Regions from separate parts of the Methylocystis sp. MJC1 genome, predicted to be linked through region 2. Evidence: riboswitches for the same ligand, from Rfam matches in the RefSeq annotation. Region 2 holds a riboswitch; the other holds the start of a gene.
What was found. A riboswitch is a leader RNA that binds a small molecule or an ion and turns the genes downstream of it on or off. The one in region 2 is predicted to bind cobalamin.

Region 1: linked by a shared signal. The riboswitch ahead of OGR47_RS12795 (CbtB domain-containing protein) and the one ahead of OGR47_RS02530 (TonB-dependent receptor) in region 2 are both predicted to bind cobalamin.

What each region holds. Positions count from the first base shown of each region.
Region 1 is NZ_CP107558.1:2,632,243-2,640,084, forward strand. Features, by position in the region: gene OGR47_RS12770 (30S ribosomal protein S2) at 1-609, opposite strand, end outside; gene OGR47_RS12775 (hypothetical protein) at 1,036-1,230, shown strand; gene OGR47_RS12780 (DMT family transporter) at 1,382-2,293, shown strand; gene OGR47_RS12785 (sterol desaturase family protein) at 2,379-3,419, shown strand; gene cobO (cob(I)yrinic acid a,c-diamide adenosyltransferase) at 3,425-3,994, opposite strand; cobalamin riboswitch at 4,081-4,272, shown strand; gene OGR47_RS12795 (CbtB domain-containing protein) at 4,304-4,486, shown strand; gene OGR47_RS12800 (CbtA family protein) at 4,505-5,173, shown strand; gene cobW (cobalamin biosynthesis protein CobW) at 5,170-6,204, shown strand; gene cobN (cobaltochelatase subunit CobN) at 6,211-7,842, shown strand, end outside.
Region 2 is NZ_CP107558.1:515,069-522,910, reverse strand. Features, by position in the region: gene OGR47_RS02550 (hypothetical protein) at 73-1,056, shown strand; gene OGR47_RS02545 (Spy/CpxP family protein refolding chaperone) at 1,139-1,591, shown strand; gene OGR47_RS02540 (hypothetical protein) at 1,793-2,458, opposite strand; gene OGR47_RS02535 (hypothetical protein) at 2,422-2,961, opposite strand; gene OGR47_RS02530 (TonB-dependent receptor) at 3,439-5,850, opposite strand; cobalamin riboswitch at 5,957-6,151, opposite strand; gene OGR47_RS02525 (glycerate kinase type-2 family protein) at 6,522-7,799, opposite strand.

The DNA of each region.
Region 1 (7,842 bases), 1.8 Mb from region 2:
GGCCGGGATCGGATAGGTCACGCCGTCCGGATCGCAGTTGGTGTCGAGGATCGCCACCACCGGGATCTTCAGGCGGTTGGCCTCCTTGATCGCGAGCTGCTCCTTATTGGTGTCGATGACGAAGATCAGGTCGGGCGTGCCGCCCATATCCTTGATGCCGCCGAGCGCCTTTTCGAGCTTGTCGCGCTCGCGGGTGAGGAGCAGGCGCTCCTTCTTCGTCACGCCCTGGGCGCCGGCCGAGAGCATCTCGTCGAGCTTGCGCAGGCGGTTGATCGAACCCGAAATGGTCTTCCAGTTGGTCAGCGTGCCGCCGAGCCAGCGGGAGTTGATGTAGTATTGCGCGCTACGGCGGGCGGAGTCGGCGATCTGATCCTGCGCCTGGCGCTTGGTGCCGACGAAAAGCACGCGGCCGCCCTTGGCCACCGTGTCGGAGACAGTCTTCAGCGCCTGATGCAGCAGCGGAACGGTCTGGGCGAGATCGATGATGTGGATGTTATTGCGCACGCCGAAAATAAAGGGGGCCATCTTCGGGTTCCAGCGATGCGACTGGTGGCCGAAGTGAGCGCCCGCCTCGAGAAGGCCGCGCATGGTGAAATCAGGAAGCGCCATTTTACTTTTCTCCGGTTGAGCCTCGGCGAAAGCAAGGTGAAGAGGCCGGAAACCGGCCACCGGAAACGACGTCTTGGATCAGACGCCGCATAACCTTCGCCTGTGGGATGCGCGCGCTTATAGGGGAAGCGCCCGCAGGGAGCAATAGGAAACGCCGCAGAGTTTGCAAGGCGGTGCGGGCGCGCGAGTGAGAATAAGCTGCGGCGGCGTTCAAATGAGGCGTCTCGGAGAAGGTTCCACGCGCCGAAAATATTTTTTGTCCGCGACCAGTTGTCGCACATTAATACATTGATTTCATAGCGAAAATTCGTATTTTTTGCTCGGAAAATTACGCTCTTCGCGCAGATTGCCAAGCGGTTTGAATCGGGCTAGGGTTACCTCGATGCGGCAAGCATTCTGGTAAAAAAACAAACAGGGGGAAAACGCATGGCTGTCAACGTTCACAGCTCCGGCGACATCGGCAAGATGCTCATCTGGGTCGCCGCCTTCGTCGGCTTCGTCGTCGTCGCTCTCACGTGGGTTCCGGATTGGATCTCCCCCGAGGGCAGCAACGGCACGGGCAACAACCGCGAAGCTCTCGGCACCGCCGGCACCGGCGCTACCGCGCGCATGATTCAGTAATACCCCTGCTGAACGACTTGCCGGGGGTTGATCTCCCGGTCTTGTCGTTAGGGAGCGATCAGCCCGGCAACGGCGCAGATCGATTTGGAGCCGACGCTCTCGATTTATTCGGGCGTCGGCTTCCGCGTTTTTGGCTCCCGAAAGGAACTTTATGACCCGGATGCGCGCCGATTTATTGCTTATGGCGGTTTCGATCATCTGGGGAACGGCTTTTATCGCGCAGAAACACGCCAATGAGGCCATGGGGCCGATCAGTTTCGTCGGCGCGCGTTTTTTGGTGTCCTGGGTGGCGCTGGCGCCGCTGGCTTTCTACGAGCACAGTAAAAAGGCTCAACCGCCGTTGAGAAAAGAGGATCTGGGCCTCGCGGGCCTGATCGGCCTCTGCCTGTTCGTGGCCTCTGCTTTGCAACAATCCGGCCTCGTCACGACCACGGCGACCAATGGCGGGTTTTTGACCGCTCTCTATGTGATCTTCGTCCCCTTCATCGTCTGGATTATCACCGGAGCCAAGCCGAGACTCGTGGTCCTGACCGCAATCGTTGTCTGCGTCGCGGGCGCCTGGCTCCTGACGGAACAGGGACATTTTCAGGGGCTGACGGCTGGCGACGCCTTGGTTCTGATCGCCGATATCGCATGGGCGGCGGGGATCAGCCTGGTTCCGGTCTTCCTCGCGCGCGCCGACCGGCCTTTCTTTTTGGCTTTCGCGCAATATGGCCTCGCCGCTGTCTGCGGTGTCGTGGCCGGGCTCAGTTTCGAGCCCCTCTCGCAGGAAGGATTGGCCATGGCGTTCCCGGCCATTCTCTATGCCGGCGTCTGCTCCGGAGGAATCGCCTTCACGCTTCAGATCTTCGCGCAAAAATACACGCCCCCGGCGGAAGCCGCTCTCATCATGTCGCTCGAGAGCGTCTTCGCCGCCCTGTCGGGCGCGGCGCTGCTCGCCGAACGCCTGACGGGCCCGGCTATCCTGGGCTGCGTTCTCATCCTGCTTGGCGTCGTTTTGGTCGAAGCCGGGCCAGCCATGCGGAAAGTCCAGCTGCGCAGCTATCTGCGAAAGCTAGCCTGATGACTCCGTTGGGAAAACGCCTTGGCAACATAGCGCCTTGCGAATACGCTTCGCGCAAAAGAACTCTACCGACCAGACAGCTGCAATGGACCTGAACAGCGCGATCCGCTTCTCCATAAGGCAAGTTTCGTCGGAACTGTTTTCGGCAGGCTCGATTTTTTCGGTCTATTCGCTGGCGTCGTCCTTCGCTCTGGGGTTCGCCGCATTGGCCTATCGGCGCTTGAGGCGCCGGGGGCGCGCCAATCTGCGGGCAACCGCGCGCGCTGTTTTTTCCAAGAATTTTGCGGCGCGCGACTCTGTTCATGCGGACATCAAACTCTTCGTCCTGAGCGTCATCTTCATGCCGGCGGTCATCGGCGGCCTCGTCGTTTCCTCGAATACTATTGCGATGGGCGTCCATTCCCTTCTCGGCAAGGCGTTCGGCCCAGCGGGAGACACAGGACTTAGCGATTTGCAGATCAAGGCGATCACAACCGTCGTCTTGTTCCTGGCCTATGAGATTGGCTATTTCGTCGACCACTATCTCAAGCATCGGGTCGCTTTTTTGTGGGAGCTTCATAAGCTCCATCACACGGCCGACGTTCTGACGCCTCTGACGAACTTCAGAAATCATCCGATCGATAACGTCATCTTCGGATATATGCTCGCGACCTTCATCGGCGGCGCGTCGGGCGCGTTGCATTGGCTGTTCAACCGGCAGACGGAGATGTTTTCCGTCGACGGGAAAAACATCCTCTTCCTCTGCTTTCTTTGGACGATCGGACATCTCCAGCACTCGCAGTTCTGGATTCCGTTTCCGGGTGTTTGGGGACGCCTCATCTTGAGTCCCGCCCATCACCAAATCCATCACTCGACCGACCCGAGGCATTTCAACCGTAACCTTGGCAGTGTTCTGGCCGTATGGGACTGGATGTTCGGAACGCTGGAGATCCCCACGGAGAAAAACCCGCGCCTGACCTATGGCGTAGACGAAAAAGGCGTCAACCAACATTCGTCGGCGAGCATATTGCTGACGCCCGTGGCTAAATCAGCTTCCGCGCTCTGGCGCGCCCTCGTCTCAGCGCCGCAATTCCTTTTCAATGCGCGAGGCGTGGCGGTAGGCCGAATGCTGCGCCGCCACGGCTGAGCTTTTCAAAACTCGATGCCTTCCTGCGCCTTCACGCCCGCCGCGAAATGGTGCTTCACCAGGGTCATCTCCGTCACGAGATCGGCGGCGGCGATCATCTCCGGCTTGGCGTTGCGACCTGTCACGACGATATGGAGACCCTCCCGCCGCGCCGCCAATCTCTCGATCACCTCTTCTAACGGCAGGTGATCGTAACGCAGCGAAATATTCAGCTCGTCGAGCACCAGCAGGCGAATCTCGGGATCGTCCATCAGCGCGCAGGCCGTCTCCCAGGCGCGCCGCGCCGCCGCCTCGTCACGGGCGCGGTCCTGCGTCTCCCAGGTGAAGCCCTCGCCCAACGTATGCCACGAGACCTCCCCTAGCTTCTCCAGCATCTCACGCTCGCCCGTCCGCCAGGCGCCTTTGCCGAATTGCACGACGCCAACCTTCCAGCCATGGCCGAGCGCGCGCAGCGCCAGACCGAAGGCCGCCGTGGACTTGCCCTTGCCCGGCCCGGTGTGGACCATCAGCAGGCCCTTTTGCGCGATCGTCTTGCCGACGACCTCGGCGTCCTGCACGGCCTTGCGCTTTTCCATCTTCTCGCGATGGCGGCGCGCCGCGTCCTTTTCCTGCTCTTCTTTCAAAACGCGCTCCTTGGCGTTTGACGTAAACGTGACGCGCGCATATGACTGAGTGCGACGGTCCTTCGCAAGAAGGCGAAAAGGGAACGCGGTGCGGGAGTCCCCAAAACCGCGGCTGCCCCCGCAACTGTAACCGGGAAGGCCGCGCCTTCGGCCACTGAGCCAAAAGCTTGGGAAGGCGGCGCGGATGGAACCCGGAAGCCAGGAGACCTGCCGTCGCTTGTCTGAATAATGCGCCGCCGGTGGGGCGGCAGGGAGACCCTGATGACGACCAACACCGCCGCCATTCGTTCGATTTCCGTCTCCCGCGCGGAGACGCTGAAGGCTGCTTTCGTCGCTTTCATCATCGGCCTCGGCCTCGTCTATGGCGCGGGCTTCGCCAACTCCGAGACCGTGCACGACGCGGCGCATGATTCGCGCCACGCGCTCTCCTTCCCCTGCCACTGACCGCCCTTCACGCGACCCGTGATCGCGCGCCTGTTGGCGGCCGGCCTCGTCGCTGGCCTTGTTGCGGGCCTTGCGGTCGCGGGTCTGCAACACGTCACGACTACCCCGCTCATCCTCGCCGCCGAGGTTTATGAGGCAGCTCAGCACGCCCATGACGCGGCCGAAGCCGCGGGCCCGGCCTTCGAGGGCCTACGCCGCACGGTGGCGACAAGTCTCGCGACCATCGCCGTCTCCGCCGGCTATGCGCTGATCCTACTCGCCGGCATGCTGTTTTCGGGAGAGTCCATCGGCCCACGCCGCGCCGCGCTCTGGGGCGCCTGCGCCTTCGCCGCCACCGGATTGGCGACGAGCCTCGGCCTCGCGCCGCAATTGCCGGGCGCCGCCGAAACCGCCCTCGCAGGCCGCCAGATCTGGTGGCTCGCCACCGCCGCCTCGACGGGTGCCGGGCTTTTCGCTCTGCTGCGCCTCGACGCGCCCGCCGCCAAGGTCTTCGGCGCCGCGCTGATCGTCGCGCCGCATTTCTTCTGGCCGACGGCCGCCACGCCTGAAAGCACCGTCCCCGCGGAGCTTGCCGCGCGCTTCGCGGCGGCGTCGCTTACCGTGCAGGCGGCGAGCTGGGTGCTCGCCGGCGCGCTGGGGGGGCTAGCCTGGCGTCTCATCTCGCGCGACGAAACGGAGGCCGCATGAGCGCCGCCAAAATCCCCGCGACCATCGTCACCGGCTTTCTGGGCGCCGGCAAAACGACGCTCATCCGCCATGTGCTGGAGAACGCCCGCGACCGCCGGCTGGCGCTTGTCATCAACGAATTCGGCGACGTCGGCGTCGACGGCGACATTTTGCGCGCCTGCGGCGTCGAGAACTGCCCGGAGGAGAATATCGTCGAACTCGCGAACGGGTGCCTGTGCTGCACCGTCGCCGACGATTTCGTGCCGGCGATCGAAGCGCTGCTCGCGCATGAAAAGCGGCCTGATCATATCATCATCGAGACCTCCGGCCTCGCGCTGCCGAAGCCTTTGGTGAAAGCTTTCGACTGGCCCGCGATCCGCTCGAAGCTCACGGTCGACGGCGTGATCGCCGTCATCGACGGCAAGGCGGTTGCGGAAGGCCGTTTCGCCGACGATCTCGACGCCATCGCGCAAGAGCGCGCCGAGACCAAGACGATCGACCACGACAATCCGCTCGAAGAAGTCTTCGAGGATCAGCTCGCCTGCGCCGACCTCGTCATTCTGAACAAGACCGACCTGCTCGACGACGCTGAAGAGGCGGCTGTCGTCGCGCAACTCACGCAAGGCGCGCGCGAAAGCGTGAAAGTCGTGCGGGCGCGCGAAGGCCGCGTCGATCCGCTCGTGCTGCTCGGCCTCGCCGCGGCGGCGGAGGACGATCTCGCGAACCGCCCCTCGCATCACGACGCCGAGACCGAACACGATCACGACGATTTCGACAGTTTTGTCGTCAGCATTCCCGCGATCTCCGATCCCGCCACTCTTGTTACGAAACTCGTTGAAGCCGCCCGCATGCATGACGTGCTGCGCGTGAAGGGCTTCGTCGAGGTCGCGGGCAAGCCGATGCGTCTTCTCGTGCAAGGCGTCGGCGCCCGCGTTCAGCATCATTTCGACCGCCCTTGGAAAGCCGGCGAAGAACGCGCGAGCCGTCTCGTCGTCATCGGCGAAAAGGGACTCGATCGCGAGTCGATCGCCGCGATGCTCGCGCAGCCGTGAGGCGCCATGCATCTCCTGCCGCGCGATCTCCATAGTCTCGACGACGCCGGGGCGGCGACGGATCTCGGCCAGACTCCGGCCGACATAGTCTTCCTGTCTTTTTCCGACTCGGAGCTGCGCCTGCTGGCGCGGCTGCACGCGCGCGACGAGCACCTTGCAAGCCTGCGCTGTGCGTCGCTCGCACAATTGAAACACCCCTACTCCGTCGACCTCTATCTCGACACGGTCGCGCGCCACGCCAAGCTCATCGTCGTGCGGCTTCTGGGCGGCAAGGATTATTGGGCTTACGGCGTCGAGCAGCTCGAGGCTCTGGCCCGCACGCACAATATTGCGCTCGCGATCGTGCCGGGCGACACGGTCGAGGATTTGCGGCTCTCGCAAGCATCGACGCTCGACGCTGAGGCACTGAACCGAATCTGGCGTTACTTCCAGAACGGCGGCCCCGACAATTTCCGCTCGTTTCTGGCCTATGCGTCGACACTCGCCGGACGCCCCGCCGATTGGCGCGACAGCATGTCGGTCGCCAATGCCGGCCGTTTCGCCCAAGCCTGTCGCGCTGCCGAAGTCAGCGCCCCGCGCGCGACGATCGTCTTCTATCGCTCGCTCTATCTCGCCGACGACGTTGCGCCCATTGTCGCGCTCGCCGACGCGCTCAATGAACACGGCTTCGCGGTCGACGCCATCTATGTCGCGAGTCTGAAGGAGCATGAAAGCGAAGCCTTCGTGGCGCAAGCGCTCGACTCATTCGCGCCCGACGTCATTCTCAACGCAACCGCCTTCTCCGCGCGCCGCGACGCCGGCTGCGTGCTCGACGGCGCCGACGCGCCCGTCCTGCAAGTCGCGCTTGCCACCTGCACGCGCGACGCATGGGAAGCCTCCGCGCGCGGCGCCAACGCCGCCGACCTCGCGATGAATGTCGTGCTGCCGGAAGTCGACGGCCGCATCTTCACACGGGCCATCTCCTTCAAGGAAACCGCGCCGCGCGGCGCCGCAGAGTTGGACGAGCCCCGCCATGCGCCGGAGCCGTCGCGCATCGCTTTCGTCGCAGAACTCGCAGCGAATTGGGCGCGCCTGCGCCGCAAATCGAACGCCGAAAAAAGCTTAGCGCTCATTCTCTCCGATTACCCGGCAAGGCGCGGGCGCAGCGGCTATGCAATTGGCCTGGACGCCGAAGCGAGCGTCGTGGAGATTATTGCAACACTGCATGACGCCGGCTACGCGCTAAACGATCCTTCGTCATTGCGAGCCGAAGGCGAAGCAATCCAGAGCAACGCCACGAACGCCGCGGAAATCCCCTCTCCCGCCTGCGGGAGAGGGTGGCCCCTGCGTAAGCAGGGGTCGGGTGAGGGCCGCCCTCATCCGACCTTTGCTGACGCAAAGGCCACCTTCTCCCGCGAGCGGGAGAAGGAGGGATCGCGGTCGATCATTCGCGCGCTCGAAGAAGGCGCACCGACGATCACTGTTTCGCTCTCCGACTATTCGCGTTTGCTCGAAACGCTTCCTGCAAGCTTCATTGCGACTCTCAACGACGCGTGGGGCGCGCCACAAGACGACCCCGCCGTTACAGGCAACGCCTTCCGCTTCTCCTGCCTCATCAGCGGCAATCTCGTCATCGCCCTGCAGCCCGATCGCGGCGCG
Region 2 (7,842 bases):
GCGCTTTCGGCGCGCCGCCGCGACGTTTCGCGGATTCATTAAAAGCCCGCTCGCAAGCGGAGGTAAAGGCGCATGCTCAAGCTGTTCAAGCCGCTCTTTGTCGCACTCGTCGCTCTTTCGCTGGCGCTGGACGCAACATTGGTTCCCGCTTTTGGCGGCGGGCATGGCGGTTTTGGGGGTGGCGGTGGAGGCGGCGGTTTCGGAGGCTTCGGAGGCGGCGGACATGGCTTTGGCGGCGGCCACGGCTTCGGGGGTGGGCATGGCTTTGGCGGCCTACCCGGCTTCGGGGGTGGGCACGGTTTCGGCGGTGGGCATGGCTTCGGCGGACTACCCGGCTTCGGCGGCGGCCATGGTCTCGGCGGCGGGCATGGCTTTGGCGGAATCCCCGGCTTCAGCGGTCCGCGCGGTTTCGGCGGCGGGCATGGCTTTGCGAGCCCACGCGGCTTCGGCGGCCATCAGGGCTTTGCCGGTCCGCGCGGTTTCGGCCCGCCCCTCGGCTACAATGGAATGCGGGGCCTGGCGGGCGGGTTAATTCGAAGCGCCGGCTGGGGAGGTTACGGCGGAGGCTGGGGAGGTTACGGCTGGCCCGGCTATGGCGGGGGCGGCTATGGCTGGCCAGGTTACGGTTGGGGGCTGGGCGCGGCCGGACTTGCCTTTGGGCTCGGATTGGCGAGCGCCTATTATGCTTATCCACCCATGGCCTTTCCCTACTATGCCGCCCCCCTCTATGGGGTCGGATATCCGCTCTACGGATGGGGCGGCTATGGTTGCTGCGGCTGGGGCGGTTACAACTGGGGATTGGGTTTGGCTGGGCTTGCGCTCGGCCTCGGGCTGACGAGCGCCTTCTATGGATACTCGCCCTTCGCCTTCTCCTACCCGCTTTATGCAAGCCCGTTTTACGGGGCTCCCTATCCTCTTTACGGCTACGGCGTTCCGGCCGCCTATGCGCCGCCTTACGCCTATGGGGCCGCCCCTGTCTATGACTACGGCTATGCATCCGCCGCCTACGACGATGCGCCCCTGACCGCTGTATCTTACGGCGTGCCGCTCTGGTGAGCCTCCGAGGGATCTCGGCGCGGCGAAGAAATTGCCCCTTTCATCCGGCCGGCGCAACGTCCGGTCCATACGAGGAAGCGTCATGAAATCGAGCAAGCTTGCAATCGCGTTGGCGGCGCTGCTGAGCCTTTTGAGCCCCGTCAGCGCGCAGGACGCCGGCGCTATCGGGCAAGGGGGCGCGACGACGGCGAGGCACGGCATGATGTGCCGCGCCTATGAGCGCGTCGACGGTCAACTCGCCTACATAAAGACCGAGCTCAAAATCACGGCCGCGCAGGAGTCTCAGTGGAACGTCTTCGCCAATGTTTTCCGGGGAAACAAGGAAAAGCAGCACCAGAGCTGCAAAGTGGCGCAGGAGCAGAGTCGCTCGATGATGGCCGCCAGCCTGCCAGAGTCGATCAAGATCAAGGAAGACCAGTTGAGCGAACAGCTTGAGGCCTTGCGCGTGCTGGACGCGGCGCTGCAACCACTCTATGCGAGCTTGAGCAAGGAGCAGAAAAAGACCGCCGACGAAATCCTGAAAGGCGCTCCGTGAGTCCTGGTGGCCGGAACGCGTGGATTGGATAATGAACAGCTCAACGAGGCTCACGCCTGACGCTCAGCGACGCCGCTGATCTTCGAGCGACGCGGGAAAAAGTCGGCGGGTGGCGCGGAACCACAACGCGCGGCGCAGCTCCCAAAGGGGCACGCGCCGCGCGGGGAGTAGCTCAGTTGGTTAGAGCGCCGACTGCCTGTCTTAGTCCCGCCATGCCGGGCAGCGCTCGACTTCGGCAAGCGCCTCTGTGGCTCTGCCGGCATCGGATTGCATCGCTTTTACTAAAGCCGCAACGAGATCGGTGGCTGGGTGCCCGGCGGCTGCGGCGGCTTTAGCGTTGCGACTAAGGTCAAGAAATCGTCCTAATGGTTGGCAGCCGGCGAGGCGCGCACGGATTTCGGTCAATGCGTGTCTGCGCATGCCCTCATCGCCGTGGGCGTAGCGCAAGAACCAGCCGAGCAGTTCGAACCCGCAAGCGATACGCTTTGGCGACTCCTGCAAACGCGGATGGCTCAAGAGCTCCGTCACCAAAGCCAGTCCCGCGTCGACGCGGCCAATGGCTGTCAGCATTGCCGCGAAAGCCGATATCGCTTGCAAATCCATCCGTGATTTGAGGAACGCCAAGTGAAACCAAGTTTCGGCTGTGACCGGGTCGCCCCCTTCCCAGAGGAACGTCGCGTAGATTCCACGCATTGCAGCATCTAACCCAGGAGACCCTGTGTCCATTTCGGCTGCCTTGCGAAACCAGCGCTCCGCCTCAGAGCGATTGTTGCGCTTTCTCCAAAGGAAATTGGCATAGTGATTGAACGCCACGGCATTGTCGCCAAGCGCTATGGCGCGGCGAAGCATGGCTTCCCATTGGTCCATATATCGGTTTCGCCGATCATGTGAGCAAACCGCGCGCAGTAAGCCATGGTCTCCGGCGTCGGCTTGCGCATCAGTCGATCAAATATGCGACGGGCCTCTTCCGGCTTCTTAGAATATTGCACAAGGGAAAAGGCGAAATCCGCCTCCAGTGAATTGCGCTGGGTTGGCCGGGCATTAGCGATCAGCTCTCGGTAGGCCTTCTCCATCGCGCGCCAATCGCCGCGATCCCGGGCTTCCAGTATCCGGGCTTGCCGCGCCCAATGATCCCGCCAGTCGAGAGCATCCGAAGCAAACCCGGCGGTCGGACGGAATAGCGCCACCAAGCGCCGCCAACTGGAAAAACCATAATCGCGAGCAACCTCCCGTTGAGCTACGGCAAGGGCGGCCAATGGATCGGAGTGGCGAAGTAGCTTCAGCCGCTGCTTCGCTTCCTTTCGTAGGTGCTCGAGATTGGGACGTTCTGGCAAGGCCCGTGAGGCGCGCGCAGTGATTTGAGGAGCCATGAAACCTTCCTTCCATCATTGCCCGGTGTCCGCGTCGATCGGGCAGGAAGTCAGGTTCTATGCACTTGGCATATTGATTGGGCTGAGCCCTTTACGCGGACCGTTGGCCCATCAGAGGCACACATCGAACGATAGCAAAAAATCATTTGACGGTCTATGGCGCGCGGGCGGCTCCCAGGGCTCGGAATCCAGGTTAACAAACCCTACGAAGCCGCGTTATGCCCGCGCTTGTCGCGGGCATCCACGTCAGGACATTACGACACGCGGGGAGAAGAAGCGGCCTTGTTCCGTTCATGTTCTCAGTTTTCCGGGTCGGGCGGCGTGGATGGCGGCGACAAGCGCGGCCATGACGCCGGTACACGTCTGCTCGTTAACCCGAATTCGGCGCCCTGGGGCGGCTCCCCAGCGGAGCCCCCCCACGCGCTCGACGTCAACGCCCTTTGCCCGCGCGCGGGCGAAGCTGTCGGTGGCCCCGCGTTAGTTCGAAAACGCTCGGAGAGGCTCCGCTACATCCGGCAGCATTGTCACCGACGTGTCGAAGTTCAACGGCCCCGAGAAAGTCACGCGCACGGCGGGCGACTCTACGGGCTTGAAGTGGCGATCCATCACGCCGCTCGCACAGACCTGCGTGGGGGCGATATTGACGCGACACTGGCTGTAAAGGGCGTCGGTCGGCAACAGCGAGCCATAGCCATAGGTGATCTGGTCGGAGCGCGAGTTGAAGATGTTGAAGGCGTCGAGTTGCAACCGCCAGCCGTCGGACCAGCGATAGCCGAGCCTCGCATTGACCGTACCCGTCGCCGGCGATTTCCGATAGCCGTCCTCGGTCAGCGGACGGGAGCCGATGTAGCGATATTTGATCGCCCCGAACCAGCCCGTCGCCTCACCCAGCTCCAGCCCGCCCATCGCCGTCACGGCGACGGCGTTTTGCAGGAAATTCCCGGGCGCGTTGCCGAGGAAGGTTCCGTAAGGCATAGCGTCCGGCGTCAACAGATCCGCGTAGGCGAGCGTCTGCGCGGTGTCGAAGCCGCGATAACGCGCGTGCACAAGCGCGACGTCGCCGTCGAAATTGATCCAGGACATGGGACGGTAATGGTTGGCGATCTCGACGCCGTAACGGCGGCTCGGGCGGCCGTAAGTCGTCGTGCCGCTGTCACCCTCGAATTGATTTTCCGAGTCGAGATTGAGCCAGAAAAAGCTGACGCTCGACTCGAGCCCCTCGATGAATTTCGTGCGCGCGCCGATCTCGGCGCCGCGCGACTTCACCAGCAGCGGAATGGGCGCGACGCGCATGAATGTGTCTTGATCCGATAAAGTAGACGTGTCGAACCTCTGCGCCGCGCCGCGCGCGTCGGTCGAGTGGAAGCCCTCGCCGTAATTAGCGAAGAGCTCCGTCTTCGCAAAGGGGCCGAGAATGATCGACGCTTTGGGGCTGAAGAGCGCGGCGTCCTTCGAGCCGCTGTTCCACGGGCCTGTCCACAGGAAGGCGGGCAGGCCGGCGCTGGTCGCCACGACCGGCGCGCCCCAGAGCGATTGCAGCGAAGCGACATTGGCGTTGAAATAATCGAAACGCCCGCCCGCGACCGTCTTCAACCAAGGCGTCCAACGTACGCTCGTATCCGTCCAGAGGCTGATACTGCCCTCGCCGACCGCATCGTTGCGGATCGTGTCATAGGGCGTACGCCTAAACGAGTCCTGCAAGCCGAGGCGAATATCGTCATAGCGGCCCTGCAAGCCGAAGCGCGTCTCGACCGGCAGCCCGAAACTGTCCCATTTGATATTGTGCTGGGCATTGACGCCCGCGATCCAGCGCCGGTCGAACTGACGGAATTGATCGCCGAGGGACGGGTTCGCGAGAAAGTACGTGAAGTCGTTGTAGAGATCGAGCGTCGAGCGGACGACATAGGCCTCGACGCGGCTCGCGTGATTGCCTTCCGTCTGGCTCCAGCGCGCGGAAAGCGAAAAGCGCGTCGTGTCGCCGCCGTCAGTGGGGTTCAGCGTTCCCCACAGCGGGATAAGACCGGCATAGACCGCGCGTTCCGGAATCTGGTTGGTCGCATACCACTTATTGGCGTAGCCCATGAAGGTGACGGACGCGCCGTCCTCCTGCGCGCCGCGCGACCAGCGAAACACGCTGTTGAACTTTCGCAGATTGTCGCCGCGCTCCCAGGGTCCGTTGTAATATTGCGACTCGACCGCGCCATAGGCGGAGCCGCCGGCAAAATCCTTGTAAGGCGCGACGGCGAGCGCGCGCCCATAACCGAAATTGCCGCCGGTGAGCTGATAAAAGCCCGCCTCGATCTTGTCCTTGTATTGGAGATAGACCGAGCCGGCCGAGGAGAAGTCGCCGTCCTGTGCATCATAGGGGCCCTTGCGGGCAAGCACATAGCCGAGCAGCTCGGGGATCAGAAAATTTGAATCCGCGTAGCCCTGGGCGTGCCCATGGGTGCGCATGTTCAGCGGCATGCTGTCGAGATAGAGCGCGAGATCCGTGCCGTGGTCGAGGTTGAAACCGCGCAGGAAATATTGGTTGGCTTTGCCGTCCCCTGAGTGCTGCGTGACGACGAGGCCGGGCACGATCTCCAGAGCCTCGCCAGGGCGCGCGAAAGGGATGGAATTGACGTCCTTGCCGGTGAAGAACTTCTCGCTTGCCGCCGTGATCGGCGGCGGCGTGGGTCCCGCAAGATCGCTCGCTGAGGGCGCGGGCCGCGTGGCGGCGGCGATGACCGGCGACGAGGGTAGAGGCTGTCGTGGGCGAGCGGGCGTCGCTACGCGCGCCGCCGGCCGCGCGCTAATGCTGATGGTTGGTAACGCTTGCTGGGCGGAAGCGGCGTTCGGGAGAGCAACAGTGATAGAGAGAAGCAGGCCAAAACGGCGGCGCAAAAACATGGGCTGACTCGCAGCGGACGTGGACCGTCACTGCGAATGGCCGCAACCTCGTCGCCTTACGACAGAAGCCGATGACCGCCCCGGTGCACCCCGCCCGGCGCTTTCGCGCGTGACCACGAACAACGGCAGGTCTCCTGGCTCGCGGGTCGTCACGTGAGGCCGCCTTCCCGAGCTTGCGCCCAGTGGCTGTCTGGCTTCAAGCTCACCGCTTACAGTTGCGGGGGCAGCTGCGGCATTGGGCCGAAGAGCCCGCACCGCATTCCCTTTTGATCCGAAAGGAACCGTTATCTTGAATGAATAGGGCCCGTGAGGCTGTGTCAAGCTGGTTGACTTGGGACGCAGAGCTCCGAATTCGGGTTAACGAGTAGACGTGCACTGGCGTCATGGCCGCGCTTGTCGCGGCCATCCACGCCGCGCCGACGCGGAAAGCTGAGAACATGAGCGGAATAACGCACCCGCGCGTCGCAATGTCCTGGCGTGGATGCCCGCGACAAGCGCGGGCATGACGCGGCTGCGTAGGGTTTGTTAACCTGGATTCGGAGCCCTGATGCGAGGCGGCACAAGCCGACGCGCAGCCGTTTCCAAACTGGCTCGTTTGGAAACGGCGACGCTTGTAGTGTTTTTATATTGCGCGGCGCAGCTTCCCAAAGAGGCTTGCGCCGCGCGTGTCGTCAGCCCTGCTTCGGCACCAGGATCACGCGGAAGTCGTTGACGTTGGTGCGCGTCGGCCCCGTCACCACGAGATCACCGAGCGCCTCGAAGGCCGTGAAGGCGTCGTTGTTGGCGAAGAGCGCCTTGAGATCGACGCCCTTGGCCTGCGCGCGCGCGAAGCTGTCGGGCGTCATGATGGCGCCGGCGTTGGTCTCGACGCCATCGATGCCATCGGTGTCGCAGGCGATGGCGGAGATGCCGCCGAAGCCTTCCAACGCCAGCATCAGGCCCAGCAGGAACTCCGCGTCGCGGCCGCCCTTGCCGTTGCCGCGCACGGTGACGGTCGTCTCGCCGCCGGAGATGATGGCGACGGGCGGCTGGAACGGCTGATTGTGGAGCGCGATCTGCTTGGCGACGCCAGCGTGAACCAGCGCCACGTCGCGCGACTCGCCTTCGAGATCGCCGAGGATGCAAGGCGTAAAGCCCGCGGCCTTGGCGACCGCCGCAGCGGCGTCGAGCGAGCCTTGCGGCGTCGCGATGAGGATGTTCTCGACGCGGTTGAAGATGGCGTCGCCGGGCTTGGGCGTTTCGCAATCAGGGCTCGCGAGATGCTTCAGCACGGCGGCCGGCGCGTCGATCTTATATTTGGCGATGACCGCGAGCGCGTCCTCGCGCGTCGAGGGATCGGGCACGGTGGGGCCGGAGGCGATGACGGAGAGATCATCGTTCGGCACGTCGGAAATCATCACCGCCACGACGCGCGCGGGCGCGGCGGCGCGCGCAAGACGGCCGCCCTTGATCGCCGAGAGGTGCTTACGCACGCAATTCATTTCGGAGATATTGGCGCCGCTCTTCAAAAGCGCCTTGTTGACGGTCTGCTTTTCTTCGAGCGTCACACCCTCGGCCGGCAGCGCCATCAGCGCCGAGCCGCCGCCGGAGATGAGCGCCAGCACGAGATCGTCCTCGGTGAGGCCCTGCACCTTTTGCAGAATGCGCTTGGCGGCCTCGCGGCCCGCGGCGTCCGGGACCGGGTGCGAGGCTTCGATCACCTCGATCTGCTTGGTTTCGGCGCCGTGCTCGTAGCGGGTGACGACCAGGCCTTCGAGCGGCCCGCCCTTCCAATGCGCCTCGACCGCCGCCGCCATGGAGGCGGCCGCCTTGCCGGCGCCGATGACGATCGTGCGGCCCTTGGGCGGCGCGACCTTTTCGAGGTGCTTGGGCAGGCAAAGGGACGGATGCGCGGCGCCGACGGCGGCGTCGAACATGGCGCGGAGAAGCTGGCGGTGGTCGTCGGACATTAGCGGTTTTCCAGAAAGATGCGGGGCTTTGGGGCGCCCCCTC